DNA from 2 places in the Streptomyces sp. NPDC050548 genome. Region 2 is predicted to be linked to the other one. Evidence: riboswitches for the same ligand, from Rfam matches in the RefSeq annotation. Region 2 holds a riboswitch; the other holds the start of a gene.
What was found. A riboswitch is a leader RNA that binds a small molecule or an ion and turns the genes downstream of it on or off. The one in region 2 is predicted to bind ZMP and ZTP.
Positions count from the first base shown of each region.

Region 1: it holds a riboswitch for ZMP and ZTP, as region 2 does, so the genes downstream of both, ACIBJH_RS02970 (glycine hydroxymethyltransferase) here and ACIBJH_RS08225 (bifunctional 5,10-methylenetetrahydrofolate dehydrogenase/5,10-methenyltetrahydrofolate cyclohydrolase) in region 2, are expected to answer to the same signal.

Region 1 is NZ_JBITGV010000001.1:622,739-638,279, reverse strand. It holds gene ACIBJH_RS03020 (hypothetical protein) at 109-846, shown strand; gene ACIBJH_RS03015 (siderophore-interacting protein) at 859-1,548, opposite strand; gene ACIBJH_RS03010 (MFS transporter) at 1,590-2,987, opposite strand; gene ACIBJH_RS03005 (LysR family transcriptional regulator) at 3,082-4,056, shown strand; gene ACIBJH_RS03000 (GNAT family N-acetyltransferase) at 4,011-4,916, opposite strand; gene ACIBJH_RS02995 (aldehyde dehydrogenase family protein) at 5,125-6,651, shown strand; gene ACIBJH_RS02990 (isocitrate lyase/phosphoenolpyruvate mutase family protein) at 6,671-7,429, opposite strand; gene ACIBJH_RS02985 (carboxymuconolactone decarboxylase family protein) at 7,509-8,006, opposite strand; gene ACIBJH_RS02980 (PLP-dependent aminotransferase family protein) at 8,053-9,462, shown strand; gene ACIBJH_RS02975 (hypothetical protein) at 9,485-10,342, opposite strand; ZMP/ZTP riboswitch at 10,466-10,555, shown strand; gene ACIBJH_RS02970 (glycine hydroxymethyltransferase) at 10,587-12,041, shown strand; gene ACIBJH_RS02965 (hypothetical protein) at 12,087-12,773, opposite strand; gene ACIBJH_RS02960 (hypothetical protein) at 12,784-13,473, opposite strand; gene ACIBJH_RS02955 (hypothetical protein) at 13,658-14,572, opposite strand; gene ACIBJH_RS02950 (RNA polymerase sigma factor) at 14,559-15,119, opposite strand; gene trpS (tryptophan--tRNA ligase) at 15,305-15,541, shown strand, end outside.
Region 2 is NZ_JBITGV010000002.1:521,696-537,236, reverse strand. It holds gene ACIBJH_RS08300 (S1 family peptidase) at 1-846, shown strand, start outside; gene ACIBJH_RS08295 (hypothetical protein) at 996-1,181, opposite strand; gene ACIBJH_RS08290 (Gfo/Idh/MocA family protein) at 1,380-2,579, shown strand; gene ACIBJH_RS08285 (L,D-transpeptidase family protein) at 2,612-3,310, opposite strand; gene ACIBJH_RS08280 (maleylpyruvate isomerase family mycothiol-dependent enzyme) at 3,390-4,022, opposite strand; gene ACIBJH_RS08275 (LysR family transcriptional regulator) at 4,093-5,013, shown strand; gene ACIBJH_RS08270 (pyridoxal phosphate-dependent decarboxylase family protein) at 5,086-6,474, shown strand; gene ACIBJH_RS08265 (SDR family NAD(P)-dependent oxidoreductase) at 6,460-7,251, opposite strand; gene ACIBJH_RS08260 (hypothetical protein) at 7,302-7,829, shown strand; gene ACIBJH_RS08255 (SDR family oxidoreductase) at 7,831-8,745, opposite strand; gene ACIBJH_RS08250 (MBL fold metallo-hydrolase) at 8,833-9,462, opposite strand; gene ACIBJH_RS08245 (S-(hydroxymethyl)mycothiol dehydrogenase) at 9,462-10,550, opposite strand; gene ACIBJH_RS08240 (ABC transporter ATP-binding protein) at 10,690-12,444, shown strand; gene ACIBJH_RS08235 (hypothetical protein) at 12,512-12,805, opposite strand; gene ACIBJH_RS08230 (nuclear transport factor 2 family protein) at 12,976-13,341, shown strand; ZMP/ZTP riboswitch at 13,534-13,618, shown strand; gene ACIBJH_RS08225 (bifunctional 5,10-methylenetetrahydrofolate dehydrogenase/5,10-methenyltetrahydrofolate cyclohydrolase) at 13,640-14,488, shown strand; gene ACIBJH_RS08220 (CU044_5270 family protein) at 14,489-15,379, opposite strand; gene ACIBJH_RS08215 (RNA polymerase sigma factor) at 15,467-15,541, opposite strand, start outside.

The DNA of each region.
Region 1 (15,541 bases), on a different contig from region 2:
CGGGCTTGCACGGGCCCTGTTCCGGTTCTCCACCGGAGCGGGGCCCGTTCCCTTTTCCGCCGCTAACTTCTGAAGCAGTACGTGGTGCGGTGATTCGGGGGGTTCGTGATGAGCGGTTGGGACGACTTCGGGGCGCGACGCGGGCCGAGCGAGGAGAGCGGCCAGGCGGTCTGGTCGGCGTGGTCGACGGCGGAGACGCAGACCTCACTGACCCCGCCGCCGTGGGTGTCGCCGCCGGTTCCCGTCCCGGCTCGGGTTCCCGCTCCCCACCGTCGGGTCCGGTGGGTGGTCCTCGCGGTCGTCGCCGCGGTCGTGCTGGGCGCGGGCGCCGGCGGCGGCTTCTGGTACGTCACTCAGGACCGCACCGCCGCTCACGACCAGGCGACCGCGGCCCGGTCCGCCTACCGCACCACCCAGGACCCCACCGGCTACACCGTCGAGATCCCCCGGGACTGGACCCGCGCCCAACGGCAGGGCGCCAAGGCCCCGGTGATCTCCTACGGCTCCCCGGACGGCACCCGCCGCCTGCAGATCTTCCGCGTCTCCGAGCACTCCCCGGCCGCGTCCCTGGACCTCGCCGAGCGCGCCCCCGGCTACGGCTTCGCCCGACAGCCCGGCTACCGGGTCCTCGGCCGCGCCTCGGGCCCCACCTGGGCCGAACTCACCTACCGCTACGACGACTTGGACCACGGCGCCCGCCGGGTGATCGACCACCGCTTCGCGGCGGCGGACGGCTCGCTCTACGCGATCCACGTCAGCGGCCCGGAGTCCGTGGCGCCCGCCCTGATCAGGGACCCGCTCAACGAGGCGGTGGCCTCCTTCTGTCCGGCGGGAGCGAACTGCTGACCGGTGGCAGAGCTACTCCAGCCCCCGCTTCCCCGGCGCCCAGAACGGCTTGGTGAGGACGGACCGCCGGTCCCAGCCCAACTCCCGTACGAGCACCTGCCGTACGGCCTGCACGGTCCGGGCCTCGCCGGCGACGTAGGCGATCCCACCCGGCTCGGGGGCGAGGCGCTGCACCGCGTCCGGGAGTGAAGTCCCGCCCCTGGTCAGCCAGTCGAGGCGGTCGGAGTGGGCGAGTGGCAGCCGGTCCGCGGCCGATTCCGTCTCCACGGCACCGGAGATCCGCGCTCCCTCGGGCAGTGCGGCGAGCATCGCGCCGAAGGCGACGGAGGCCGTCTCCTCGCCGACGAAGACATGGTGGGCGGCGTCGGGCCGGAGGGTGAAGGTGCCCTCGGGCCTGCGCAGCCGCACCTGCTCGCCGACGCCGACGCTCCTCCCCCAGCGGGCCCCGGGCCCTCCCTCGGAGTGGTCCAGCACGCACAACTCGACGGCGCCGGACGGGTCCTGGCGCCACACCGAGTAGGTGCGCAGGGTCAGGCCGCCGACCAGGACACGCACCTGCTGGCCGGGGTGGACGTCGAGCCCGGCGAGGGCGTCGCCCTCGACGCGCAGTCGGCGCATCCGGGCGGTGATCGGTTCGGCCGCGGTGACGGTGGCGCGGAGGGTGAGCAGATCGAGGACGGGGTTCAGGAGGGCGGTGGGCACGGGGGCTCCTCAACTGGGCGGTGTGTGAGGCGAGTTGACGTTCAGGCGCGACGCGATAGTACGCGTTTCCCGCCGGACGCGATAGTACGTGTGGTGGGCCGCTCGCGGTGTCCGAGGACCACGACTGCCGTCGCCACGAGGACGATCAGGGCCACCGTGCGCAGCGCCGGGCCCATGCCGTCGGCGAGGTCCGGGTGGGCGGCCAGGATCGTGCCGGTGACCGCGACGCCGAGGGCCGCGCCGAGTTCGCGGGCCGAGGTGCCCAGGCCGGAGCCGAGGCCTGTCCGGTGCGGCGGCAGCGAGGTGACGACACCGACCGTGAGCGCGGGCATCGACAGCCCGGTGCCCGCCGAGATCACCAGCAGCCAGCAGGCGTACGTCCAGTAGGGCGTGCCCGCGTCGGCGGTGGACGCGCCGAGCAGGCCCAGGCCGATGAGGGCGAGACCGCTGCCGATGACGGGACGCGGGCGGTGCGACCAGCGGACGGCGAGTTTCGGGACGAGGGCCATGCCGATCGTCAGCGGCACGATCGCGACACCGGTGACGGCGGCGCCGTAGCCCTTGATTCCTTGCAGGTACTGGGAGTTGACGTAGAAGAGGGAGAACAGGCCGAAGAAGCCGGTGGCTGTGCCGAGGGTGGCCGCGCGGAGGGTGGGGGAGGTGAAGACGCGCGGGTCGAGGAGTGGGGTGCGGGAGCGCAGGGCGTGGCGGGTGAAGGCCGAGACGAGTACGGCGCCTGCCGTGAAGGCCGTGATGATGCGCGGGGAGGTCCAGCCGTAGGTCGGGCCCTCGATGATGCCGAAGAGGACGGCGACCAGGCCGGTGGTGAGGAGGAGCGTGCCGGTGGGGTCGAGGTTGCTGTGCGCCGCGCGTTCCGTGCGGGGGGTGGTGAGGGAGACCGCGAGGGCCAGCAGCGCGGCCAGCGGCACCATCGCCCCGAACAGGGCACGCCAGGACAGGAATTGACCGACCAGGCCGCCGCCGAGGTTCCCGGCGAGACCGCCGAGGCCGAGTGCGAGCGTCCAACTGCCCATGGCGCGGGCCCGGTTCTCCGGGGCGGAGAGGTGGACGAGGATCGACATCGTCGCCGGGGTGATCAGCGCCGCGCCCGCGCCGGACAGCCCGCGGCCCGCGATCAGTGTCGCCGGGTTCTGGGCGAGCGCGCTGGTGGCGGCGCCCGCCGCGAACAGGGCGAGGCCGGCGAGCAGGGCGCCCTTGCGGCCGTGCCGGTCGCCGAGCGCGCCGGCCGGGATGAGGAGTCCCGCGAACACGATGACGTACGCGTCGACCGTCCACAGGAGTTCGGTGTGCGAGGGGTGCAGGGATGACGAACTCAGCTGCGGGATCAGGAGGTTGATGGCGGCGACCATGCTCTGCGCGACCAGGACGCAGGCGCAGAGGGTCAGCAGGGTGGACCGTTTCAGGGCGTGGGAAGGCACGGCTCCTCCAGGGAGTCCGGGTGTGGTGTGGGGTGCCCTGTCACCGTAGGGTCGGCCGTGGACTGCTTTCCAGTGCAACCTTTGCAAGGGGTGAGTGCGTGTGACGCAATCCGTGGCTTCCGGCGGTCCGGGGAGCCTGGACCTCAATCTGCTGGTCGCGTTGGACGTGCTGCTTGAGGAACAGAGCGTGCAGGGCGCCGCCCGGCGGCTGCATCTCTCCGAACCCGCCATGAGCCGCACCCTGGGCCGGATCCGCAAGGCGCTCGGCGATCCCGTGCTGGTCAGGGCCGGACGGCGGATGGTGCCCACCCCGCACGCGCTGGCGGTACGGGCGGAGGTGAGCGCGGTGGTGGAGCGGGCACGGGCACTGTTCGCACCGGGGTGGGACACCGACCTCAGGGCCGTCAGCCGGACGTTCACGATCATCGGACACGACGCGCTCGCCGCCCTCTACGGTGCCCGGCTGTTCGCGCGGGCCGCCGCGGAGGCGCCGGGCATCCGGATCCGCTTCCTCGCCGAGAGCCATGTCGACGCGCCCGTCCTGCGGCAGGGGACCGCCGACCTGGAGGTCGGTGTCGTGGACGCGACGGCACCCGAGGTGCACCACGAACTCCTCCACGAGGACCGGATGGTCGGCGTCGTCCGGGCCGGACACCCGCTGCTGGAGGGGGAGTTGACGCCCGAGCGGTTCGCGGGCGAGGCCGACCACCTGATCGTCTCGCGGCGCGGCAAGCTGCACGGTCCCGTCGACGCCGCGCTCGCCGAACTCGGCCTGGAACGCCGGGTGGTGGGCACCGTCGGCACCTTCCCCGCCTCACTGTTCGTGCTGCGCGACACCGACCTGATCGGTCTGATCAGCCACTGGACCGTGCCGCTGGCCGCCACGCTGGGCCTCGTCACCTTCGACGTACCGCTGCGACTCCCCGCCCTGAAGCTGGGGCTGGCCTGGCATCCACGGCATGACGCCGACCCGGCGCACGCGTGGTTGCGGGCCTGCGTGCGGGAGTTGCTGGGGGAGGTGGGTCAGCGGGCGCCGGACAGCCGCTTCTCGAACCAGTGGGACGCGTAGACATGGTCCACATAGGCCGGGATCTTCGCGTACCCGCACGCCCGGTACATCGCCTGCGCCTCCGTGAGCGTCGCGTGCGTGTCGAGTCGTACGACGGCGAAGTCGTGTGCCACGGCGGCGAGTTCGAGTGCGGCCAGGATGCGGCGGGCGAGGCCCAGGCGGCGGGCGTCGGGGTGCACCCAGACGTGCCGGATCTCGCCGACCCCGGGCTCCAGCGTGCGCAGCGCCCCACAGCCGATCGGCCGCCCTTCCTCGTACGCGACGAAGAACGCGCCCGCCTCCCCGGTGACCTCCTCCGGCCGTACGAGATCGGTCTTGTCGAAGCCCTCGGGGAAGCGGGCGTCGATGTCGGCGGCGTAGGCGTCGAGGCAGCCGCGGGCGTCCTCGGCGGCGCCGTCGACCAGCGTGATCGTGATGCCGGCCAGCCGGAGGAGGCGTCGGGTGGTGGCCAACGCCCAGGTCAGCTCCGCGCGTTGGGGTGCGGAGAGGGTGCCGAGGAGACCGGCGGCGAGCGCGTCGGCGCGGCGGTGCTGCTCCTTGACCTCGACACGGCCGGCCGGGGTCAGCTCGATCAGGCGCAGCCGGGTGTCGTGCGCGGGCACGGTCAGCCGGACCAGGCCCTGCGCCTCCAGGGACTTCGCCATCCGGCTCAAGTAGCCCGCGTCCAGGGCGAGTCGGCCGCGCAGCTCCCGCAGGGAGACGCCGTCACCGATCTCGAAGAGCAGCCGTGCCTCGCCGAGCGGGCGGTCCTGGCCGAGGTAGTGGTCGTCGAGGGCGCCGATACGGCGGGTGAAGTAGCGGTTGAAGCGACGGAAGGCGGCGATGTCGTCGGGCGACGCCGATTCCGTTGCGCTGTCCATGATGGGCTCCATATTTCTTTGACTTTAGTCAAAGGAGTTGTCGGAGTCCATGGTGGTGCGGCTTTTGTGCCCTTGTTCAGTGACCCGGCCCACTTCCGGCCATGGATCGCGCATGCATTCGGACGTTCCGGGCAGGCGCTCGCGGTCCCCGAGCGCGACAGTGGGGTGACGCCGGGGCGCTGAACAGGAACGGAAGGCACTGCCGATCATGGCCGACACGACGGAACAGCAGGCGGGCAGGACCATTCACGTGGGCGGGGAGTGGCTGGACGCCCTCTCCGGAGCCACCCGCGAGATCATCGACCCCGCGGACGCGCTGCCCTTCGCCGTGGTCGCGGAGGGCGACGAGAAGGACACCGACACAGCCGTCGCCGCCGCCCGCGCCGCCTTCGACGGCGGTGAGGGCGCCTGGCCGCGCACACCCGTCGCCGAGCGCGCCGCCCTGCTCCGCCGCGTCGCCGACCTGCTGGTGCGCGACCGTGAACGGCTCGGCCTGCTGGAGAGCCGGGACGCGGGCAAGACCGTCGAGGAGGGCCGGATCGACATCGACTGTGTCGCCGACGCCTTCCGCTACTTCGCCGACCTCGTCGCCGCCGAGGCCCCCGGCCGGGTCGTCGACGCGGGCACCACCGACGTCCACAGCGTCGTCGTGCACGAGCCGGTCGGTGTCTGCGCGCTGATCACCCCCTGGAACTACCCGCTCCTCCAGGCGAGTTGGAAGATCGCGCCCGCCCTCGCGGCCGGCAACACCTTCGTCGTCAAGCCCAGCGAGATCACCCCGCTCACGACGATCGCCCTCATCGACCTGCTCGTCGAGGCCGGGCTCCCGGCCGGTGTCGCCAACATCGTCACCGGACCCGGCCGCTCGGTCGGCGCCCGCCTCGCCGAGCACCCCGACGTCGACCTCGTCTCCTTCACCGGCGGCCTGGCCAGCGGCACCAAGGTGGCACAGGCCGCTGCCGTGACCGTCAAGAAGGTCGCCCTCGAACTCGGCGGCAAGAACCCCAACATCGTCTTCGCCGACGCCTGCGCCACCGAGGAGGGCTTCGACACCGCCGTCGACCAGGCCCTCAACGCGGCCTTCATCCACAGCGGCCAGGTCTGTTCGGCGGGCGCGCGGCTCATCGTCGAGGAGACCGTCCGGGAACGCTTCGTCGCCGAACTCGCCCGCCGCGCCGCGAAGATCCGTATCGGCCGGGGCACCGAGGACGGCGCCGAGTGCGGCCCGCTCGTCTCCGAGCAGCAGCGCGCGAAGACCGAGTCGTACGTCGCCGGTGCCCTCGCCGAGGGCGCGGTGCTCCGCTCCGGCGGCAGGCGCCCCGAGCCCTCCGCGACCCGCCCCGCCACCGGCTACTTCTACGAGCCGACCGTCCTCGACCAGTGCCACCGCGAGATGACCGTCGTACGCGAGGAGGTCTTCGGACCGGTCCTCACCGTCGAGACCTTCCGCACCGAGGACGAGGCGGTCGCGCTCGCCAACGACACCGAGTTCGGTCTCGCCGGCGCCGTCTGGACCGCCGACGCGGGCCGCGCCCGCCGCGTCGCCGGACGGCTGCGGCACGGCACCGTCTGGATCAACGACTTCCACCCCTATCTCCCGCAGGCGGAGTGGGGCGGCTTCGGAAAGAGCGGTGTGGGGCGGGAGTTGGGCCCCGCCGGACTCGCCGAGTACCGCGAGGCCAAGCACGTCTACCAGAACCTGGCGCCGAGGCCGGTGCGCTGGTTCGCGGGCTGAGGTCACTGCCCCAGTCGGTTCACCGCCTCGGTCGGTTCACCGTCTCCTGTGGCTCGCCGCGCTTCAGCTCGGCGGCCATTCCCTGGAGGGCGCGTGCCGCCCACCGCTGGAGCCCCGGCCCGAACGTGATGCGGGTGGCCCCGAGTTCACCGAGTTCGGTGGGGGAGGGGCCCTCGCCGTCCGGCCGCGCGAACACGTTGAGCGGCCCCTGGATGCCGGAGCGCAGCAGCGGCAGTACGGCCGTCGGAGCACTGATCGGATAGACGCAGTCCGCACCCGCGGCGACATACAACGCGGCCCGCTCGATGGCCCGTTCGGGACTGCCGTCGCCGTGCAGGAAGGTGTCGACGCGTGCGTTGACGAACAACCCGTCCGCCGCCACCGCCCGCACCTCGGCGAGCCAGTCCGCGTGCTGCCGTGGGTCCTTGAGGACACCCCCGTTGGAGTCCTCAAGGTTGCACCCCACGGCCCCCGCCTCCAGAAGCCGTTCCACCAGCTCCTTCGGCGCGAGTCCATAGCCGCCCTCGACGTCCGCCGACACCGGCACGTCCACGGCCCGGGCGATCCGCGCGACCGCCGCGAACATCTCGTCCGCCGGGGTCGCCCCGTCCTCATACCCCAGCGAGGCGGCGACCCCGGCACTGGGTGTGGCGAGCGCCGGGAACCCGGCGTCCACGAACACCCGCGCGCTGGCCGCGTCCCAGGGCCCCGGGAGCACCAGCGGATCCCCGGGAAGCCGCACCCGGTGCAGCCTCCGGAACACCTCGACTCCGCTCACGGCCGGCAACCCCCGGGCTCGACACGGCGGTTGACCATCACGCGGTTCCGGCGGCCGTCCAACAGCCGTGTCCGCACAGTCACTTGTGCTGTCCCACCTTGTAGTGCCCCGGCACCATCCGCGTGCTCACGCCGAACCGGTTCCACGCGTTGATCACCGTGATCGCGGCGATCAGCTGGGTCAGCTCGGCCTCCTCGAACTGCTCCGCGGCCCGGTCGTACACCTCGTCCGGCACAAAGCCGTCCGTGATGACCGTGATCGCCTCGGTCAGCTCGATCGCCGCGAGCTCCTTCTCGGTGTAGAAGTGCCGCGACTCCTCCCACGCCCCGAGCTGGATGATCCGCTCCACACTCTCGCCCGCCGCGAGCGCGTCCTTGGTGTGCATGTCGAGGCAGAACGCGCAGTGGTTCAGCTGCGAGGCGCGGATCTTCACCAGCTCAAGCAGTGCCGGGTCCAGCCCCCGACGGGCCGCCGCGTCGAGGCGGACCATCGCCTTGTAGACCTCGGGGGCGTGCTCGGCCCAGTTGAGACGGGGGCTGTGTTCGGGGGCGTAAGGAGCCTGCTGTGCTGTGGTCATGTCTTGACCCTAGAAGCCAGGCAGCCCAGGAGTATGGTCCATTTCCATGGCGAAATCATGGGCCACTTTCGGCGTCGACCTCCACCTCGAACCGACCGGCACCAGCACCGGTACGGGCACCGGCACCGGCCTCCGCCGAGGCCTGACGGACGCGCTGCGCGACGCCGTCCGCACCGGCCGCCTCGCCCCCGGCACCCGGCTGCCCTCCTCCCGCTCCCTCGCCGCCGACCTGGGCGTGGCCCGCAACACGGTCGCCGACGCCTACGCCGACCTGGTCGCCGAGGGCTGGCTCACCGCCCGCCAGGGCTCCGGCACCCGCGTCGCCGACCGCGCGGTCGTCCCGCCCACCGACACCACCCCACCCCGCCGCCTCCACACCCGCCCCGTCTACGACCTCGTCCCCGGCACCCCCGACCTCGCCTCCTTCCCCCGCACCGAGTGGCTCAAGGCCGCCCGCCGCGCCTTCACCTCCGCCCCGTACCAGGCCCTCGGCTACGGCGACCCCCGCGGCCGCATCGAACTGCGCACCGCCCTCGCCGCCTACCTCGCCCGAGCCCGCGGCGTCCGCGCCGACCCCGAGCACATCGTGATCAGCGCAGGCATCTCCAACGGCCTGCGGCTGATCGGCGCGGCACTACGGGCCCGCGGCGCCCACACGATCGCGGTGGAGTCCTACGGCCTGCCCGCGCACTGGCAGCTCCTCGACGGGGCCGGTCTGCGCACCCGCCCGCTCCCCTTCGACGAACGGGGCACGGACCCGGGGCAGTTGACGGACGAGCCGGCCGTCCTGGTCACCCCCGCCCACCAGTTCCCCATGGGCGTCCCGCTCCGCCACGAGCGCCGCTCCGCCGTCGTCGACTGGGCCCGGCGCACCGGCGGCCTGGTCCTGGAGGACGACTACGACGGCGAGTTCCGCTACGACCGCCAGCCGATCGGCGCCCTCCAGGGCCTCGACCCCGACCACGTCGTCTACCTCGGCACCGCCAGCAAGTCCCTCGCCCCCGGCCTCCGCCTGGCCTGGCTGATCCTGCCCCCGTCACTCGCGGAGGAGGTGTCGAAGGCGAAGGGCGCCGTCGACACCTGCGGGGTCCTGGACCAGCTGACCCTCGCCGAGTTCATCACCTCCGGCGCCCACGACCGCCACGTCCGCGCCGCCCGCCTGCGCTACCGCCGCCGCCGCGACAACCTCGTCGAGGCCCTCGCCCAGCAAGCCCCCGACGTCCATGTCACCGGCATCGCGGCCGGCTTCCACGCCGTCCTCAGCCTCCCACCCGGCACCGAACAGTCCGTGGTCCAGGCCGCCGCCTGGCAGGGCCTCGCGCTCCACCCCCTCTCCTCCTACCGCCACGACCAGGCCCAGGCCGCCCCCCTGGACGCCCTGGTGGTGGGCTACGGCACCCCGTCGGACCACGCGTGGGCGGGAGCGGTGGAGGCGCTGTGCAGGGTGCTGCCGTGAGGGGCCCAGCCCTAAGGGACGGTCACACCGACTCATCCGCACGATCAACCGCCTCGCCGTCGGAGGCCGAGGCCGGTGCCTCACCGAACCGCGCCAACGCCAACGCGCCCACCACCGCCACCAGAAACCCCAACACCGCCAGCCACTCCAGCCCCTCCCGCGTACGGTCCCCGAGCCACACCACCCCCACCGCCGCCGGCCCGAGCGTCTCCCCGATCACCAACCCCGCCGTGGCCGTGGTCACCGACCCCCGCTGCAACGCCGTCGTCAGCAACAGGAATGCCGCGCCCCCGCCCACCAGCAGCGCGTACGTCGCCGGATTGGCGACCAGTGCCGACGGCGAGAGCGAGTCGATCAGCCGGACCGCCACCTCGACGACCCCGAACCCGAACCCGGCGCCCAGGCCGAGCGTCAACGCCCGCCCCCGCTCCGGCAGTCGCCCACCGACCAGCCCGAGCAGCAGCACCGCACCGGCCGTCCCCACCATCGCCCACTTCAGCGCCATGGAACCGGCCCGGTCCCCCTCCGCCCCGGACGCCAGCCCGAGCATCGCGAGCCCCGCGCACACCACACCGACGGCCGCCCACTCCACCCCGCTGAGCCGGACCTTCAGCAGCCGCGCGGCCACCACCGCCGTCACCGCGAGGCTCGACGCCAGGGCCGCCCCGACCGCGTAGATGGGCAGCGACCGCAGCGCCGCGATCTGGAACACGAACCCCAGCCCGTCCAGCGCGAGCCCCGCCATGTACCGCCACTGCCGCAGCGCCCGCAGCAGCAGCGCCGCGTCCCCGCCCCCACCCGTCGTCGCCTCCCGCGTGGCGACCGCCTGCAGGACCGTCGCCGTACCGAAGCAGATCGCCGCGCCGAGCGCGCACACCATTCCAAAGAGCACAAAGGGACTCTAGGGGAGGGGAGATCGCCAAGGACCCCCGCGTAGGGACTCTCACCGAACTCCAGATGCTGGACGCACGAGCCGCCCCGTCCGGCCCGCCCGGTAGGCTGACCGGCGGGCCGTGACTGGCGCGCTGGGATGGGACCGACCATCGGGGAGCGGCCCGAGCTGCAATGTGTGCCGTGCGCCTGGGCCGTACCGTGAACGCCGAACGCCACGTCCGGAGGTCCCCATGCCCGACAATTCCGCGCCCCTTTCGAACGAGTCCACGGCCTATCGCGCCGCCCTCGACGTGATCCGTGCCGTCGAGCCGCGCGTCGCCGACGCCATCGGCCAGGAAGTCGCCGACCAGCGCGAGATGCTCAAGCTGATCGCCTCCGAGAACTACGCCTCCCCGGCCACACTGCTCGCGATGGGCAACTGGTTCAGCGACAAGTACGCCGAGGGCACCATCGGCCGCCGCTTCTACGCCGGCTGCCGCAACGTCGACACTGTGGAGTCCCTCGCCGCCGAGCACGCGCGCGAACTCTTCGGCGCCCGGCACGCCTACGTCCAGCCGCACTCCGGCATCGACGCCAACCTGGTCGCCTTCTGGTCGGTCCTCGCCGACCGCGTCGAGGTCCCGGCCCTGGCGAAGGCGGGCGTCCGCCAGGTCAACGACCTCTCCGACGCCGACTGGGCCGAGCTGCGCCAGGCCTTCGGCAACCAGCGCATGCTGGGCATGTCCCTGGACGCCGGCGGCCACCTCACCCACGGCTTCCGCCCCAACATCTCCGGCAAGATGTTCGACCAGCGCTCCTACGGCACCGACCCGGCGACCGGCCTCATCGACTACGAGGCCCTGCGCGCGTCGGCCCGCGACTTCAAGCCGCTGATCATCGTGGCCGGTTACTCCGCCTACCCCCGTCTGGTGAACTTCCGCATCATGCGGGAGATCGCCGACGAGGTCGGCGCGACCCTCATGGTCGACATGGCGCACTTCGCCGGCCTGGTCGCGGGCAAGGTCCTGACCGGCGACTTCGACCCGGTCCCGCACGCCCAGATCGTCACCACCACCACCCACAAGTCGCTGCGCGGCCCGCGCGGTGGCATGGTCCTGTGCGACGACTCCCTCAAGGACCAGGTCGACCGCGGCTGCCCGATGGTCCTCGGCGGCCCGCTCCCGCACGTCATGGCGGCCAAGGCCGTCGCCCTCGCCGAGGCCCGGCAGCCCTCCTTCCAGGACTACGCCCAGCGGATCGTCGACAACTCCCGGGCGCTGGCGGACGGCCTGATGCGCCGGGGCGCGACCTTGGTCACGGGCGGCACGGACAACCACCTGAACCTGATCGACGTGGAGACGTCGTACGGCCTCACCGGCCGCCAGGCCGAGACGGCCCTCCTGGACTCCGGCATCGTCACCAACCGCAACGCGATCCCCGCCGACCCCAACGGCGCCTGGTACACCTCGGGCATCCGCATCGGCACCCCCGCGCTGACGACCCGTGGCCTGGGCACGGCGGAGATGGACGAGGTCGCCTCCCTCATCGACCGGGTCCTCACCACCGCCGAGCCGGGCACGACGAAGTCGGGAGCCCCGAGCAAGGCGTCCCACGTCCTGGACGCAAAGGTCTCCGACGAGATCTCCCGCAGGGCGACGGACCTGGTGGCCGGCTTCCCCCTGTACCCGGAGATCGACCTCGGCTGACAGCCGGCCTACGTCCTCTGTCGAGTTGTCAAAGATCGGCGACTCTCAAAGATCGATGAGTTCCTGTCGTGGTTCCTCGCGCGGCGGTCCGGCCTCACGCCGGGCCGCCGCGCGGCGTATCAGCAGCGTGCCGCCGACTCCGGCGGCCACCCCCGCCGCCGCCCACCAGGCGGGCCCGGCCGACCCCGAGGATTCCGGCCCCTCCCCGGCTGCCGTACCCAGCAGCCCCGCCCGCTCCATCCGTGTGAAGTCCGGACGCGGCACCCGATGCCAACGGATGTCGTCGTCCGTCACCTCCGGCGCCGGATCCGTCCGCACCCACGGTGTGCCGTCCGCGGCCACGAACAACTGGTCCTCCCGCTCCACCGCCACATCACCACCCGGAGCCCGACTCGTCCGAGGCCAGCCGCCGACCCCGGTCAGACCCCACATCACGGTGATCCGCACCGCCGGATACCGGCCCGCCTCCCACTCCTGCGACACCCGCTCCGTCCCCGTGTACGTCGGCTGCAACAGCGTCCACAGGCGCGCGAACGACGGCTCCCCGGAGTGCCACGCCTCCGTCCGGCCCGTGTCACCCGCCACGACCAGCGCCAGATCCGGGATGTCCCGGCGCGGATCCTGAACCCGCACCCGATCCATCCCGACAGCCTGGACCTGAGCCGCTCCTGCCAGAGCCATCACCACCGACACCCCGGACAGACACGCGCCCAGCGACCTTCCGAATCCCATCCCGCACCCCTCACACGTCCCGCAACTCCTGCCTCGGCCCGGGCTCCCGCCCCTTCCGCCACCGGTTCAGCGGCAGCCGCGCGGCGAACGGCCGCAGAACGAGGGTCAGTACCGCTCCGGCCGCCGCGCCCGGTATCGCCCACCACCAGTCGGTGCCGTCGTCCTTGTCCCTCACGGTGACCCGCACCGTGCTGGTCCCCGCGTCGGTGTCGGGTGCGGCGACGGCCGGAGCGGACTCGGTCGGCTGCCACGGTGCCGGGAAGATGCCCGAATAACCGCCGGATCCTGTGCCCGTGCCCGTCACTCCCAACTTCCGCAAGAGGGCGCGCAGTTGGTCCGGGTGCTCGGCGCGGTGCCAGTAGCCGATCAGATTCGTGTTCTCCGGCACGTCGGACGCCGTGTGGATCCACACCGCCTGTGGACGGGAGTCGACCGGGAAGACCCGGTCGATCCGCCACGGCGATATGTCGTGCGCCAGCCATGTGACATTGATCTGGCGGGAGTGGTCCAGATCGGCCTCGGGAGGCTTGTCACGGGTGCCCTTGCCCTCCGGACCGAGCAACTGCTGGAGCTTTCCGTACTGTTCGTCCGAGTAGTACAGCGCCGCGGCTTGTCCGCTGGCCGGCGAGGTGACGAGCACACTGGTCGGCCCGCCCGCCGCCGCCTCCGACGCACCCCACACCATCAGAGCCGACGTCATCGCCAACGCCCCGCCCAGAGCGGCCAGTTCACGAATCCTGACCGCACTCCAGCTTGTCCTGACCGCACTTCCGCCTCCGGACATCCGAACCCCCCAACCGGCCGATCCCCGTACGGCCCGCCCGCGAGCCGCCTGTCACTTCTGGTACACCGCCCGACCCGCCGGGGTTCCCACTTCACCCGCCCTATTCGTCCGGCTCGTGCCGGTCGAGCGACTTGGCGATCTCCACAGCCCGTCGCTTCGACGCCACCCCTTCCAGACGGAACGTCAGATCACCACCGGGAACTCCGGCGACCGCGTGCGTCCACAGCAGTGTCGGGCCGGCCGTCCGCTCCGCCCGCGTATAGCGGTCCCCGTCCGCGTCCACCAGCCAGAAACTCAGCAGATGCGGTCGTGCGAACCACAGCGCCGGGTCCCGTATGCCGTCCGGCGAGACGGTCGCCTCCAGCGACAGCCATTCCGGCGGTTGGCTCACCGTCTTGGCGAAGCCGATGTCCAGCCGCGCCGGATACTCGTCGATCCGGACCGTGTGCCCGCTCTCCCGCCAGCACAGGCTGACCAGAAAGCGCCCACGCGGTTCGCCGGTCACCGTCACCGCGTCCGGAGCGCCCAGCGCGTCCGGCACCAGCGGCTCGAACCCGGCCCGCCGACGGGCCTGCGCCAAGGTCACCGACCGGCCGCACCCGGGCACCACGGCACCGGCCGAGGGCACCGCGGACGGGTCGTACCGCACCTCGACCCCGCCGAAGCCGAACCAGTCGAAGACCGCCGCCCGCACCGGAGGCGTGAGCACGAGCACCGTCAGCAGACCGCACAGGGCCGCCGTCAGCGCGCGCCGGCGCAGCCGCGCCCACTGCCGCACAGCGCGCAGCCGCGCCCGGACCCCGCTCGGCCCGGCCTCCTGGACGGGGACCGGGATCTGCTCGGCCAGTATCTGCGCCAGCACCCGCTCGACCATCGACTCGGCCCCGGCCGCCCCGCCCTCACCACCGCTCCGCGCGTCCAGCGAACGCCCCAGCGCCCGCAACTCCTCCGGCAGCCTGGACGCGGCGCCGGCACCCTCGCCGTCGTAGGACTCCCGTCCGTCACTCACACTCATCACCCCCTTCCCGGGGCCGGAAGTCCGGCAGCAGTCGCCCGAGTTTCCTCAGCGCGCGGCTCAGCCGGGACTTCACCGTCCCGCGCGGCCAGCCCAGGGCCTGGGCCGTCTCCGGCTCGTCCATCTCCAGGAGATAGCGGTAGGTCACGACCAGGCGGTGCTCCTCGCTCAGCTGCTCCAGGGCGGACAACAGGGCCGCGCGGCGCTCCGTCTCCAGCGTCGCGACCGCCGGATCCGCCGATTCCGGTATCAGCGGCTCGGCCTCCGCGAACGCTGCCTCCCGGCCGGCGAGCGTGCGCTGGCGTGCCGCCGTACGCACCGTGTTCCTCGTCTCGTTGGCGACGATCGACAACAGCCACGGCTTGAACGCCGAGCCCTCCCGGAACCTGCCCAGCGCGCAGTACGCCTTGACGAAGGCCTGCTGCACCACGTCCTCCGCGTCCGCACCCGCCCCGAGTGCCGCGGCCGCCCTGAGCGCGATGCCCGTGTGGGCCCGCACCAGCTCCGCGTACGCCTCCGGCTCTCCGGCGCGTACGCGTGCGATCACCGCGACCTCATCGACGATGCGGCCCCCCTCCCGCGTCTTCACATATCTGGTACACCGCCGGAGGCGGATCGGTTCCCACCCCTGCCGCATCCGTTCCGACCGCGTTCCGACCGCGTTCCGACCCCGCTCCCACCCGGTTCCGGCCGGTTCCCGACCGGGTCCCGGGACCTGAGAGAATGGTGAACATGGCCTCTGACAGTCCTCGCGTGCTCTCCGGAATCCAGCCCACCGCAGGCTCGTTCCACCTCGGCAACTACCTCGGCGCCGTGCGCCAGTGGGTGGCCCTCCAGGAGTCCCACGACGCGTTCTACATGGTCGTGGACCTGCACGCGATCACGGTCCCGCAGGACCCGGCGGACCTGCGCGCCAACACCCGGCTGGCCACGGCCCAGCTGCTGGCCGCCGGCCTGGACCCGGACCGG
Region 2 (15,541 bases):
ATCAACGGGGCGCAGCCCATCCTGTCGACCGGCGGCCGTTGCTCGGCGGGCTACAACGTGACCAACGGCCAGACCGATTTCATCCTGACGGCCGGGCACTGCGGCCCGGTCGGCTCCATCTGGTTCGCGGACAACCAGGGCGACCAGCAGCTGGGCAAGACGGTCTCCGACAACTTCCCCGGCAGCGACTTCTCGCTGGTGCAGTACGCGAGCGGTTCGGCGGGCGAGGGTGCGGACGTCGTCGCGATCGGCAACGGCAGCGGGGTGACGATCACCGGCCTGGCCGACGCGGCCGTGGGCGAGAAGGTGTTCCGCAGCGGCAGCACCAGCGGGCTGCACGACGGTGAGGTGACCGCGCTCGACGCGACGGTGAACTATCCCGAGGGCACGGTGACCGGTCTCATCCAGACCACGGTGTGCGCCGAACCGGGCGACAGCGGCGGCCCGTTGTTCTCCAACGGCATCGCGCTCGGGGTGACCTCGGGCGGCAGCGGTGACTGCAAGGCGGGCGGTACGACGTTCTTCCAGCCGCTGACCAAGGCGCTGGCCGCGCTCAACGTCAAGCTGCTGGTGGCGCCGAAGACGGCCGCCTCGCCCGCGCCGTCCGCCTCGGCGGCAGGGAGCGCGGCGGGCACCGGCTCGGTCACGCCCGGGACGTCGGCACCGGCGACGAACACCACGTCGGGCACGACGACCCTGGCGTCCCGGCTCACCGATCCCAAGAACGTGGGGCCGGGTCTGCTGGTGATCGCGGGAAGTCTGATCGCGCTGGTGGCGACACGCTGGATCCGCGCGGAGCAGGACCGCAAGGCCTTCCAGCGGCACTATTCGGCGATGTGGGGCTGATCACGCGGGATCGCGCGGGGAGTTCGTCGCGGGTGATCGTGGGTTGTCGGGTCGGGTCGACGGGGGCTCGACCGGCTGGACCGAGGGTCACGAGGAAGGCCGGGCGACGGGATCCGAACGACAGCTGCGCGTCGGCCGGGCGGCTGCTCTCAGGCCGCCGTGGCCGGCTGGGGAGCCGCGGTGGCCCACTCCATCACCAGCCGCCGGTACTCCTCGCGCTGTTCGACGCTCAGTGTCCCGCCCGACCGGAGCCACAGGGCTCTGATCTCCTCGTTGACCTCGGCTGCCGATCGCTCGGTGGCTGATTCAACACGGGTGGACATGGTGTGAAGCATACGTCGCCGCAGGTGAAGGCGATGTGAGTAATCACGAGCCAATCGGACATATCGGACCGTGTTACTGATCACGTCCATCTGTCAAGCCCCGTAACGCATTTCACACCCTGGCCACACCAGGCGCAGCACCGGTGCGGACGGCCGCGGAATCGTGTTCTCTCGTAAGTGACATATCCCGGCAGAGAAGGACACGCACCTATGACGTTCTCCCTCGGCATCGTCGGAGCAGGCCAGTTCTCCGGTCAGTTCGCCAGGCTGTTCCAGGCCCACCCGGGCGTGAGCGAGGTCTACGTGACCGACCTCCTGCCGGAGCGGGCGGAGCGACTGGCCGCCTCCGAAGGGCTGGCGGGCACCTTTCCCTCGTACGACGCGATGCTGGAGTCGACGGCCGTGGACGCCGTCGCGATCTTCACCCAGCGCTGGACGCACGGCCCGCTGGTCCTCCAGGGACTCGGCGCGGGCAAGCACGTGTACTCGGCGGTCCCGATGGCGATCAGTGCCGAGGAGATCGCGGCGATCATCGACGCGGTCAAAGCGACCGGACTGACGTACATGATGGGTGAGACGAGCCAGTACAACCCGGCGACCGTGCACGCCCGCAACCAGATCGCGGAAGGCGCCTTCGGGCGGATCTTCTACGCCGAGGGCGACTACGTCCACGACATGGATCTGGGGTTCTACGAGGCGTACCAGTACAGCGGCGGCGACAACTGGAAGGCCACCGCCAGCTATCCGCCGCTGCTCTACCCGACGCACTCGGTGGGCGGGGTGCTCGGCGCCTGGCAGACGCACGCGGTGAGCGTGTCCGCGATCGGGGTGGTGGACGAGCGCGGGGACGGGGTCTTCGACCGGGAGGTCAGCCAGTTCGGCAACGACTTCTCCAACGCGACCGCGCTGTTCGAGGTGGCGGGCGGCGGTTCGTTCCGCACGAACGAGTTCCGGCGCGTGGGGTATCCCTCGCAGATCCGGGAGTCGCGTTTCCGGTTCTTCGGCACGGACGCGAGCATGGAGCAGCTCGCCACCGTGGCCTTCTGGCAGGACAAGAAGGGGGTGAAGGACATCAGTGAGCTGCTGGAACCCAAGCCCACCATGTCTCCTGACGATCCGTCACTCCAGCACATCGCGCCGGACCTCCGGGCCGCCTTCACCTCCGGCTCGGCGCCCGTGCACGACCGGTCGCGGCTGCCGCGGGAGTTCGACAACCTGCACAACGGCCATGAGGGCAGCCACCACTTCCTGGCGGACGACTTCGTGACCGCGGTCAACTCCCGCACCCTGCCGTCCGTGAACGCGTGGGTCGCGGCCCGCTACACCCTGCCGGGCATCGTCGCGCACGACTCGGCACGGCAGGGCGGAGCGAGGCTGGAGATCCCGGACTTCGGGGACGCACCCGAGTAACGGCGTTGGTACGCAGGCCGGGTGACTGACCGTCAGGTACCCGGCTTGCGGCCGTAGACGAAGACGTCGTCGCCGTTCTTCAGGAGCGACCAGTACTTCTTGGCGGTGGTCGGAGTCATGTTGACGCAGCCGTGCGAGCCCGGCGGGTTCCACATGCTGAGGCTGACCGAGTGGAAGGCCTGGCCACCGTCGAAGAACTGGCTGTAGGGCATGGGGACGTTGTAGATGTTCGAGACATGGTCGATGTCCCGCCAGTAGATCTTCTTCAGACCGGTGCGGGTCTCGTAGCCGTTGCGGCCGGTGCGCACCGGGACCGGGCCGTAGACGAGCCTGCTGCCGTCCTGGATCCAGCTGATCTGGAGCGTGAGGTTGACGCAGGCGATACGGCCCTTGTTGGTCGGGCACTTGCCGGCCGCGTTGGGCTTGTTGCCCACGGCCTTCTGCTTGTTCATCAGGTCCATCACACCCCAGGTGACGGAGCCCGCGTAGCCGATGTTCGGCGTGATGCCGTGCTTGGTCTGAAAGGCCCGGATGGCCTTGCAGTCGGCGGCGGACTGCTTGCCGTCGACCGGCCGGCCGAGGAACTTCTCCACCTGCTTCTGGTACGGCCCCGCCTGCGTCGTACAGCTCGCCGCCGCCTGCGCCGGGCCGCTGCCCAAAGCGAGCGTGAGCGGCGCCACCAGCCCGGTGATCCCGAGCACTATGGCGCCTCGTCTGCGTATGTCCCCCATGACTTGCCCTTTCCCTTGCCCCGGTACTGCGATCTCAGCCAACTAGACAGGTGCGCAAGGGTAGGGGTTGTAGCGCGGGTCACGCTGCGACGAAACGGTGACATTCCTCGCCATCCAGATGCCCCGGCGGCAGCCTGCGGCCGTACGCGACCAGGAGCAGGTCCTGTGCCCGGCCGCGCAGGGGCGTCCCGGTGCCGAAGGACCAGTCGAGGTCGTCGGCGCAGAGTCGTACGCCGTCGATATCGGTGCCGAAGAGGCGGAACGCCCTGGGGTCGACCGCGTTCAGGACGATACGCAGGCGGTCCTCGGGGACACTGCGGTCCAGGCCGAGCGCGACCGTGATGTCCAGGCCGTGGACGACGTCGTGGCCGAGAGCCGCCGCGATGCCGCCGACGGGCGGTTTCCAGGGGTGGTGGGCGTGCTCGCGGAGGAAACCGGCGAGTTCCCGGTCGGAGTGACCGGCCGCGTCCCGGCGGGCCAGCCGGTCGGTCGTGCGGTGCAGACTGCCGCCCGCCTTGGCCAGCTCCCACAGCACTCTGCCGGTCGGATACCGGAACCCCATCGACAGATGCGCCACGACCTCCCGCACCCGCCATCCCGCGCACAGACTCGGCGCCTCCCACTGCGCGGGCGTCAGGGTTTCCAACAGGTCGGCCAGTTCCCGGCGTTCGGCCGCGATGGCCGTGGTGATGTCGTTCGTCGTGGTCCCCATGTGTCCAGGCTCCCGGCACCCGATCCATAAGTCCAAGAGCGGGTCCGTCTCGCAACTAGCATTGCCGGTTATGGAGTTGAGGCAGCTGCGGTACTTCGTGACGGTCGTCGAGGAGGCCAACTTCACCCGGGCCGCCGAGCGGCTGCATCTCTCGCAGCCCGGGGTGAGCGCGCAGATCCGGCAGCTGGAAAGGGAGTTGGGCCAGCCCCTGCTGGACCGGTCGGGGCGGACGGTGCGGCCGACGGAGGTCGGCGCGGCCGTACTGCCGTACGCGCGGGCCGCTCTCGCGGCCGTCGAGGGGGTGCGGCAGACGGCGGCGGAGTTCGTCGGGCTGTTGCGCGGGCGGGTGGCGATCGGGCTGGTTCCTGGAGCCCTCGGCCATCGCATGGACGTGCCCGCGCTGCTCGCCGACTTCCACGACGCGCATCCCCAGGTGGAGATCACCCTCACCGAGGACACCTCGGACCGGATGCTCACCGCGCTGCGCCACGGGGAGCTGGACATCGCCGTCGCGGGCCTGCCGGACCCCGAGCCGGTGCCCGGCCTCGCGCACCGGATCGTCATCGACGAACCCCTGGTCGCGGCGGTCGCGCCGGGTCATCCGCTGCTCGACGAACACCGCGGCCGTACGTCCGTCCCGCCGACCGCGCTGCGCGGGCACCGGTTGATCAGTCTGCCCCGGGGGACGGGGGTGCGCGGGGTGCTGGACCGGCTGTGCGCGGAGGCGGGTTTCCGGCCCCGTGTGACCTGCGAGGCGGCGGCGCCGGACGCGCTGATGCGGCTCGCGGAACGGGGGCTCGGGGTGGCCGTGGTCCCCTACCCGCAGAGCGCCTCCGGGACGACGGCATCGCGGGCGCTGCGGATGCTCCGGATCGACGATGCCCGGGCACGGGGTCGGGTCGCGGTGGTCTGGCGTACGGACGGCCCGACAGGCCCCGCCGCGCGGGCGTTTCTCGCCGCCTTGCGGGAGAGGTTGCCCGGAGGGGAGTAGTACGGACTATCGGTCCAGTTTCCCCGAAGTGGACCGATACCCGGCCCGCCCCCTCGCCCTACGCTGCCGCCCATGCACAGCACCCTCGCCGACGACCTTGCCCGGCTCCCCGAACTCCTCCAGTCCGCCCGTGACTTCGCCGCCCGTGAGCTGGCCGGTGTGGCCGAGCGGCCGGTCGTGCACCCCGGGAAGGCGCCCGATCGGGACCCGCTGCCGGTCGACGGGACCGGTGCCGAGGGTGCGCTCGCGCGGTTCGCCGAGCGGTGGGCGCCCGGTTTCTCGGGGTCGGCGGGGCCGCGCTACCTCGGGTTCGTGACGGGCGGTGCGACGCCCGCGTCGGTCGCCGGGGACTGGCTGACCAGCGCGTACGACCAGAACGTGTCCGGCGCGGCCGGCTCCTGGGCGGCGGCGCTTGAACGCGAGACGGTCGGCTGGCTGCGCGAGCTGTTCGGACTGGGCGAGGCACACTCCGGGGCCTTCGTGACCGGCGCGACCGTGTCCAACACGGTGGGGCTGGCCGTCGCCCGCGAGTGGCTGGGTGAGAGGAAGGGCGTGAATGTGTCCCGGGACGGCGTCTCCGCGCTCGGCCCGGTGGACGTGCTCTCCGGCAGCCCGCACTCCAGCGTCGGCAAGGCGCTGTCCGTGCTGGGCATCGGCCGGGACCGGCTGCGGCAGGTGCCCGTGCTCGCCGGAAACCGTGAGGCCGTGGACGTGGCCCAACTCGACGCCGCGCTGGCCGAGTTGGAAGGCCGTCCGGCGATCGTCGTGGCCAACGCCGGCACCGTGAACACCGTCGACTTCGACGACCTGCGCGCCATCGCGGCCCTCAAGGAACGGCACGACTTCTGGCTCCACGTGGACGCCGCGTTCGGCGGTTTCGCCGCGCTCTCCCCCGCCCACGCCCACCTCGTCGACGGACTCGACGCGGCGGACTCGGTCTGCGTGGACCTGCACAAGTGGCTCAACGTGCCCTACGACGCGGCCGTCCAGTTCACCCGCCGCCGCGACCTGCAGACCCGCGTGTTCCACAACGCCTCCCCGTACCTCGGCCCGCCGACCGGCGACCCGGACTTCCTCCACCTCACCCCCGAGAACTCCCGCCGGCTGCGCGCCCTCCCGGCCTGGTTCTCCCTCCTGGCCTACGGCCGCGCCGGGCACCGCGAGATCGTCGAACGCAACGTCGCCCTCGCCCACCGCCTAGGCGAGGGCATCGCCGCGCTCCCGGGCCTACGGCTGTCGGCACCGGTCCGGCTGAACGTCGTCTGTTTCACCCTCGCCGACAACCCGACACAGGAGCGGGTGGCCGCGCTCGCGGAGGCCGTCGCCGCGACCGGCGAGGCGTTCCTGACCCCGACGGTGTACGACGGGACGCCCGCGCTGCGCGCCGCGTTCAGCAACTGGCGTACGTCCGAGGCAGATACGGACCGGGTGCTGGCGGCGCTTGCCTCACTGCCGAGCTGAAATGGCCTTCCGGAAGCCGGTGTTGACCGCGGTGAGACCGCCGTCGACATGCAGTGCCGTGCCGGTGATCCAGGAGGCGTCGCGCGAGGCGAGGAACGCGACGGCCGCCGCGATGTCCTCCGGCTCGCCGACCCGGCCGAGCGGATACAGCCCGCGTACCGCGTCCAGATCCTCCTCCCGCCCCTCCCACGCGGAGGTGCGCACGGTGCCCGGCACCACCAGGTTGACCCGCACGCCCCGCTCGGCCGCGTGTCCGGCGAGGGTGCGGGTCAGGGAGGCGAGTCCGGCCTTGGCGGCGCTGTAGGCGTGGTTGCCGAAGTCCTGAATCCCGTTCACGGAACCGATGTTGACGACGGCTCCGCGTCCGGAGGCGGCCAGGTGCGGGAGTGCGGCACGGCAGCAGCGGTACGGCCCGGTGAGCGTGATGTCGATGTCGCGGGCCCACTCGTCGTCCGGTTCGTCCTCGAAGAGCGGGTGGTCGGGGGTGCAGTGGGCCGCGCAGTTGACCAGGACGTCGAGCGCCCCGAACGTCGCCACCGCATGGGCGACAGCGCGCTCCACCGCCTCCCGGTCCCCCACGTCGCAGCCGAACGCCTCGGCCCCGAGCCCGAGTTCACGCAGTCCCGCCGCCGTCTTCTCCGCCTCGGCCGGATCGCCGTCGGTCACCAGCACCCGCGCCCCCTCCTCGGCGAGCCGCCGCGCGACGGCCGCGCCGATGCCGCGGGCCGCACCGGTGACCAGAACTCCGTACCCCTCGAAGCGTCTTGAGTCAGTCATGGTCCCGAACGTACTGCCGTGACGATCAACTCGGCAGATACCGTGCGGACATGAACGCGTTCATACAGCAACTGCCCGCGCTGATCGGTGTGGTGATCGGGGCGCTCGGTTCGTATCTGGCGGTGGTGCGGGGCGACCGGGTCCGGTTCCGGCACGAGCAGGCGGCGCGTTGGGAGGAGCGGCGGCTCGCCGTGTACACCGAGTACGCCCGGACACTGAAGGCATCCGTGACCCTGAACTACCGTGTCGCGTCCCACTTCGGCAACGACCCGCACCCGCATCCGCTGGCTCCCGAGGAGGCGACACCACTCATGGCGGAGGCCGCCGTGGCCAGGGACCCGTCCGGGGAAGCGCTGATCCTGCTGGGGAGCCCGCTGGTGGTGGAGCGGGCTCGGGTATGGGTCGTGGCGGTGATGGAGATGGAGCGGTTCCTGCGCGAAGAGACGCACGATCCGGTCGCCTGGCAGGGCCTGTTGGCCCGGCAGCGGGCCGGTCGTGAGGGCTACAACGCGGCCGTACGGGACGACCTGGCGCTACCGCCGGGCCACTCGGCGCACTGGCCGGTGACCCGGGCGTGACTCACCGATACCCGGTCACATCAGCCGGCTTCCCCAAGTCCTGCACCTCCACCAGATACCGCCACGCGTCCGGCCGACTCCCGTCGAGGTCCGTGAAGCCGTACACCGGGGCGAGCCCGCCGCTGGACAGTGACTGCCCGTTCCAGCGGGCGACTTGGGGATCGGTCGCGAGGGCGGTGACGGCGCGGCCGACGTAGCGCGGGGTTTCCGAGATGGCGAAGTGGGGGACGCGGTCGAGGGCGTCGCGCCAGTTCTCCTCGCGGACGCCGAACTGGTCGAGCATGATCTCCGAGCGCAGCCAGCCCGGGGTGAGCGCCACGGCGGTGGCACCGCGCGGGCCGAGTTCGTGGCCGAGGGCGAAGGCCATGCGCAGGACGGACGACTTGGCGAGGTCGTAGAAGAAGGAGACGCGGTAGGTGTCGCGGTTGTACTCGGCGGTGCCGTCCGTGACTTCGACGACCAGGCCGCCGGGGCGGCGCAGCAGCAGGGGCAGGGCGTGGTGGCTGGTGATCGCGTGTGTCTCGACCGCCAGCCTGAGGAGCCGGAGCCCTTTGTCGAGGTCGTGTTCCCAGACGGGGGTGTCCCAGGCGAAGAGGTGCTCGCCGCCCCAGATGTCGTTGACGAGGAGGTCGAGGCGGCCCTGTTCGTCGTCGATACGGTCGACGAGGGCCCGTACGGCCGTGGGTTCGAGGTGGTCTGTGGGTACGGCGACGCCCCGGCCGCCGGCGGCGGTGACGAGGTCGGCGGTGTACTCGATCGTCTCGGGCCGGTCGTACTCGGAGCGGCGGGCGCGGGTGGTGCGGCCGGTCACGTAGACGGTGGCGCCGGCGGCGCCCAGCTCCACGGCGATCCCGCGTCCCGCCCCGCGTGTCGCCCCCGCGACCAGCGCGACCTTGCCTTCCAGTGGGCCCGGCATGTGCGACCTCCCGTGCTCGTTCGACATGTCTCCTGTCGATCGTGCACGGGAAGCCGGACATCTTCTGTCGGGATTGTGTCCGGGGCGTCAGTGGCCCCGCGCGATCCACTCCTCCAGGTGAGTGGCCTCGGCCCCTACGGTCGTCGAGTCGCCGTGTCCCGTGAGCACCTTCGTCTCCGGCGGGAGGGTCAGGAGGCGGTCGCGGATGGAGTCGATGATGGTCGGGAAGTGGGAGTACGACCGCCCCGTGGCGCCCGGGCCGCCGTGGAAGAGGGTGTCTCCGGTGAAGACGGTGCCGAGTCCGGCGTCGTAGAGGCAGACCGCGCCGGGCGCGTGACCGGGCGTGTGCAGGACCTTCAGGTCGGCGCCCGCGGCCTCGATCACCTGGCCGTCGGCGAGGTGGGCGTCGGGGTCGCGGTCGGGGTGGGTCTGCTTCCACAGGGGCAGGTCGTCGGGGTGTAGCCAGATCGTGGCGCCGGTGCGGTCCGCGAGGGCGGGGGCGGCGTCGATGTGGTCGTTGTGGGCGTGGGTGCAGATGATGGCGGTCAGTCTGCGGTCGCCGATCGCCGCGAGGATGGCGTCGGCGTCATGGGCGGCGTCGATGACGACGACCTCGTGGTCGTCGCCGACGATCCAGACGTTGTTGTCGACGTCCCAGGTGCCGCCGTCGAGCGTGAACTGCCCGGAGGTGACGAGGTGTTCGATGCGCGCGGTCATCAGAGCACCACCACCGAGCGCAGCACGTCGCCGCCGTGCATCCGCTCGAACGCCTTCTCCACCTCGTCGAGTTGGACCGTCTCGGTGACGAACGCGCCGAGATCCAGGCGGCCTTGCTGGTGCAGGTCGACCAGCATCGGGAAGTCGCGGGAGGGCAGACAGTCGCCGTACCAGGACGACTTGAGGGAACCGCCGCGCCCGAAGACGTCCAGGAGCGGGAGTTCGAGCTTCATCTCGGGCGTGGGGACGCCGACGAGGACGACCGTGCCGGCGAGATCACGGCCGTAGAACGCCTGCTTGTACGTCTCGGGGCGGCCGACCGCCTCGATGACGACGTCGGCGCCGAAGCCGCCGGTCAGTTCGCGGATCGCCTCGACGGCGTCGGACGTCTTGGAGTTGACCGTGTGGGTGGCGCCCATCGTGAGGGCCTTCTCCAGCTTGCGGTCGTCGATGTCGACGGCGATGATCCGTGCCGCGCCCGCGAGCCGGGCCCCGGCGATCGCCGCGTCGCCGACCCCGCCGCAGCCGATGACGGCGACGGTGTCACCGCGCCCGACGTTCCCGGTGTTGATCGCCGCGCCGATGCCGGCCATGACCCCGCAGCCGAGGAGACCGGCGACGGCCGGGGAGACGGTCGGGTCGACCTTGGTGCACTGGCCCGCCGCGACCAGCGTCTTGTCGGCGAAGGCGCCGATGCCGAGGGCCGGGGAGAGTTCCTGGCCTGTCGAGGCGAGGGTCATCTTCTGCTTGGCGTTGTGGGTGTTGAAGCAGTACTGCGGCCGGCCGCGCAGACAGGCCCGGCAATTCCCGCACACCGCACGCCAGTTGAGGATCACGAAGTCACCCGGGGCGACATCGGTGACGCCCTCGCCGACCGACTCCACGATCCCCGCTGCCTCGTGCCCCAGCAGGAAGGGGAAGTCGTCGCTGATGCCGCCCTGCTTGTAGTGCAGGTCGGTGTGACAGACCCCGCAGGCCTGTACCTTCACCACGGCCTCACCGGGTCCGGGGTCGGGTACGACGATCGTCTCGACCCGGACCGGTTCGTTCTTTCCCGGCGCGATCACGCCGCGCACTTCCTGCGCCATGGTCCTGAACCCTTTCGTCGATCGTTGTCCCTGCCTGAGACCCTACGCGTGACTGATCGGTAAGGGCACGACGGAGGCTCGACACCGTCGGCGGCGGCCGACGTAGCCTGAACGCTCCCAACGCATCCCAAGGAGCAACGTGAGCATTGCAGGGACTGAGAGCAGACCCCCGGCCTGGCGGCTTCTCCTCGACTACGTACGGCCGCATCGCTGGGCCCTGTTAGCGGGCGCGCTGCTCTCGCTGGTCACCGGGGGGACCGGGCTGCTGCTGCCGCTGGTGGCGCGAGGCCTCATCGACGACCTCTCGCACCACCGGACGATCACCGGGGCGTTGCTCGCGATGTCGGCGCTGGTGGTCGCCAACGCGGCGCTGGGCGCGCTGGGTTCGTATGTTCTGCGGCGCACCGCCGAGTCGGTGGTGCTCGGCGCGCGGCGCTCCCTGTCGTCGTATCTGCTGCGGCTGCGGATCAGCGCGGTGGACCGCAGTGAGCCCGGCGATCTGATGGCCCGCATCACCTCGGACACCACCCTGCTGCGCGAGGTCACCACCGACTCGCTGGTCGGCCTCGGCACCGGCGGCCTCACCCTGGTCGCAACTGTCGTGATGATGGGCCTGGTTGACTCTGTCCTGCTGGGCGTCACCCTCGCCGTGATCGTGGGCGCGGGCACTGTCCTCAGTGTGATCGTGCCGCGCGTCAGGCGGGCCAGCCGGCAGGCGCAGAACGCAGTCGGTGTGATGGGCGCGTCGCTGGAGCGGATCCTCGGCGCGCTGCGCACCGTGAAGGCGTCCGGCGCGGAGTATCGCGAGGAGCGCACCCTGCACGCGGCGGCCGAGGAGTCGTGGCGGCAGAGCGTGCGCGCCGCCAAGTGGACGGCGGCGGCGGGCAACACGGCCGGTCTGTCGATGCAGATCGCGTTCATCACCGTCCTCGCGGTGGGCGGGGCACGGGTGGCGACGGGCGCGATCGACATCGGCACCCTGGTCGCGTTCCTCCTCTACATCTTCTATCTGATGCAGCCGATCCAGCAGGTCGTCAGCGCGATCATGCAGTACCAGACGGGCGCCGCGGCCCTCTCCCGCATCCAGGAAGCACTCCAGCTCCCCGCCGAACCCCCGTCCCCGCCCGCCGAGTTGCCCTCCCCCGGCGCCGAACCCGCGGCCCTCGCCTTCGACGACGTCCGCTTCCGCTACGCCGACGACCTGCCCTACGTCCACCACGGCGTGACGTTCGAGATACCGGCCCAGGGCATGACGGCGTTCGTCGGCCCGTCCGGCGCCGGCAAGACCACCGTGTTCTCCCTCATCGAGCGCTTCTACGATCCCGAGTCCGGCGCCATCACCCTCGACGGCCGGGACCTCGCGGACTGGGAGCTGTCGGGGCTCCGCTCCGCCATCGGCTATGTGGAGCAGGACGCGCCGGTCCTGTCGGGCTCCCTGCGCGACAACCTGCTGCTCGGCAACCCGGACGCGGACGAGGACGCCGTCACCCGCGTGCTGAAGACGACCCGCCTCGACGGCCTGGTCGCCCGGCTCCCGAAGGGCGTCGACACCCTGGTCGGCCACCGCGGCACCCGCCTCTCCGGCGGCGAACGCCAGCGTGTCGCGATCGCCCGCGCCCTACTGCGCCACCCGCGCCTGCTGCTCCTGGACGAGGCGACCTCGCAGCTCGACGCGGTCAACGAGGCGGCCCTGCGCGACACCGTCGCCGATGTGGCCCGTACGACGACGGTCCTGGTCGTCGCGCACCGGCTGTCCACGGTGACGATGGCGGACCGGATCGTCGTCATGGACGCGGGCCGGGTCCGCGCGGTGGGTACGCACCGGGACCTGGTGAGCGCCGATCCGCTGTACGCGGAGCTGGCGGCGACGCAGTTCCTGGCCACGACGGGCTGACCCGCGGCACGACTGAGGGCCGCCCGTTCCCGGACGGCCCTCAGGGTCTGGGTACTGCGCGGTCCGGCTACTCGACGGCGGGGAGGAGGCCCGTGACCGGCGCGGCCATGTCGGTGACCTGGTGCAGCTGCTGGAGGTCGTTGAGGTGGTTCAGCGCCTTCATCTGGTCGGCGACCTTCGGGATCTGCGCCTGGTGCTCGGCGGGGATCTCGCTCACCGCGAGCGAGTCCAGCAGGGCGACCGGGCTGACCTTGCCGTCCTTGAAGGCGGGCGCTTCGGCGGCGTTCGCCATCGGCGCGACGAGGCCGGTGACCCCGACGGCGAGACCAACGGCGGCGGCAATACGTCGTGTTGAGATCATGCTTGCAGCAACGCGGACGGCAGCCGCACGGTCACGGGCGCCGGACGCCGCTCACCCGTCAGGAGGAGTGCGCCTCTGCGTTTGCCGACCCCGGCGTGGCGGAGGAGTCTCGTAGGAGAGGCCCGCTCGGCTCGCTCCTGTTCGGGCCGCGGCCCTCCGAGGAGGTCATCATGGGCACCGCGGCACGCCCCGGCTTCGACACCGAAGCCCTGCGCCGGGGCATCGAAGATCACACAGCGGCGACACTTCTGTCGCTCTACGCCGACGACGCGGAGATCCACGTCGTCGACCACCAGACCCAACCCAGCAACCCCAAGGTCCTGCACGGCCGGGACGAGATCGGCGCCATGCTCGCCGACGTCTACAGCCGCGACATGACGCACAAACTGGAGGAGTGCGTCGTACAGGGCGACCGAGTCGCCTACAGCGAGTCCTGTCAGTACGCCGACGGAACCCGGGTCCTGGCCGAGTCGATGCTCGTGCTGAACGACGGCAAGATCGCCCGGCAGACCATGATCCAGGCATGGGACGGCTAGCGAGGATGGTGCCGAAGGTCCGGGTCACCACCCGGCTGACCTGGACCTTCTCGGCGAGTACAGTGCCCGTCCGCTCCGCTGCGAGGCGACGGCGCGCACCGGTTTCCGCGGCCGGAATGCGCGCGTCCGCCGCGCTGCTGGGTTCGGTGCTGCGGGCGGCCCGGTCCTCTCACCGCAAGAGCGGTTAGGCTGTTCGTGGGTCGTGACTGGCGCTGAGGTGGAGCACCACCGTGGAGCGGCCCACGCGGAGTGAATGCCGTGCGCCTGGGCGATCGGTCAACCAGCTCAGGAGTGGATCATGTCCCAGGCACGGCTCATGGACGGCACGGCGCTCGCCCGGCGCATCGTCGAGGACACCGCGAAGCAGGCCGCCGACCTCACGGAACGCACCGGTACGGCGCCCTGTCTGGCGACGGTGCTTGTGGGCGCGGACCCGGCCTCCGTCACCTACGTGCGGATGAAGCAGAACCGCAGCCGCAAGGCCGGCATCGAGTCCCGGCACGTCGAACTCCCCGCCACCACGACCACCGCCGAACTGGTCGCCACCCTCACCGCGCTCTCCGCCGACCCGACCGTGCACGGCATCCTGCTCCAGCACCCGATGGGCGAACACATCGACGAGCGGGCCGCGTTCGAGGCGATCGCGCCGGAGAAGGACGTCGACGGCGTGACCTTCGCGTCCTTCGCGGCGATGAGCTTCGGGCTGCCGGGCTTCGTGTCCTGCACGCCCGGCGGCATCATGCGGCTGCTCGACGAGTACGACGTCGACCCGTCCGGCAAGCGCGCCGTCGTCGTGGGCCGCAGCGCGATCCTCGGCAAGCCGGCCGGCATGCTGCTCCTGGCCCGCGACGCGACGGTCACCTACTGCCACTCCCGCACCCGCGACCTGTCGGCGGCGGTCCGCGAGGCCGACATCGTGGTCGCCGCCGTGGGCCGCCCCCGGCTGATCCGCGGCGAGGACATCAAGCCGGGCGCGGTCGTGCTGGACGCGGGCTACAACGCGGGCAACGTCGGTGACGTCGACTTCGACTCCGCCGCCGAGCGCGCCTCGCTGATCACGCCGGTGCCGGGCGGCGTCGGCCCGATGACCATCGCCACGCTCCTGGAACAGACCGTGACGGCCGCGGCCCGGCAGCTCGGCGTGTGATCAGCGCGTCCACGCGCTGTACTCCATGACGTCCCCGGCCTTGACGCCGTACTCGGGCTGGTCCTTCGTGAAGGTGCTCTCCATCCCGAGGACGGCGCCGGTGGCCGGATCCATGATCAGCATCAGACGGCTGCCCGACCGCCGATACACATAGGCCTCCCCGCGCCGCCCGAGCCGGTCGGTCACCTCCCCCACCGGCCGCAGCCCCTCCGCCCCCGCGAGCAGCCGCGCCAACACGGCCGACTCACGAGCCCCGAGCGTCCAGTGGTCCAGCAACTCCCCCACGGCGGAAAGGAGTTCGGGAGTGGTCAACGGCGTCTTGCTGTACGCCGTCTCCTGGAGGTACGCCCGCAGTCCCGCCACGTCGTGCGGGGGCCGGGCCTCGGGCGGGACATCGCTCCAACTCGGCGGATACGTCGTCTCCTTGAGGACATGCCCGCCCTCGACGAGACGTTCGGTGTGACTGTCGTCCGCGTTCCAGCGCACGATGCGTTCCTCGGGGATGGTGACCGGCGGTCTGTCGTCGGACATACCGAGGCTCCACGACTGCACGTGAGTTCCCTTGCGCAGAACGGGAGTTCCGTCGACCGCGACCGCCGCGGCGAGAGCGGCGAGCTGTTTCAGGGACACGGGCGTGGAGTGCGCCTGCACGACCAGGGGACGGGGCGCCGCCACGGCGGGAGTACTGCTCGGCCCGCCCAGCGACAGCGTGAACACGGATGCCACTACGGCGACTCCGGCCACGAGACTCCAGAGCAGCCGACGACGGCGTTCATGCAGCAGCCGGTTGAGCCGACGCGAGGCGTGGTGGTCGAGCGGTCCGTCGCCGTAGAGGGAGCCTTCGGCCGTGAACGGGTTGGCGCTGCGCAGTAGTTCAAGTTCATCGACCATGGCGTCGATCCTCCGGTCCAGCTGTATCGCCCCAAAGGGGCGCGGGGAACTGCGCGACCAGCCACGACGGCGCCGCAGGGAATTTGATCATCGTCCCGTCCCTCCCAGCACCACGAGCCGATCAATCTCCGCTCTCAACCGTCGCCGAGCCCGATGCAATCG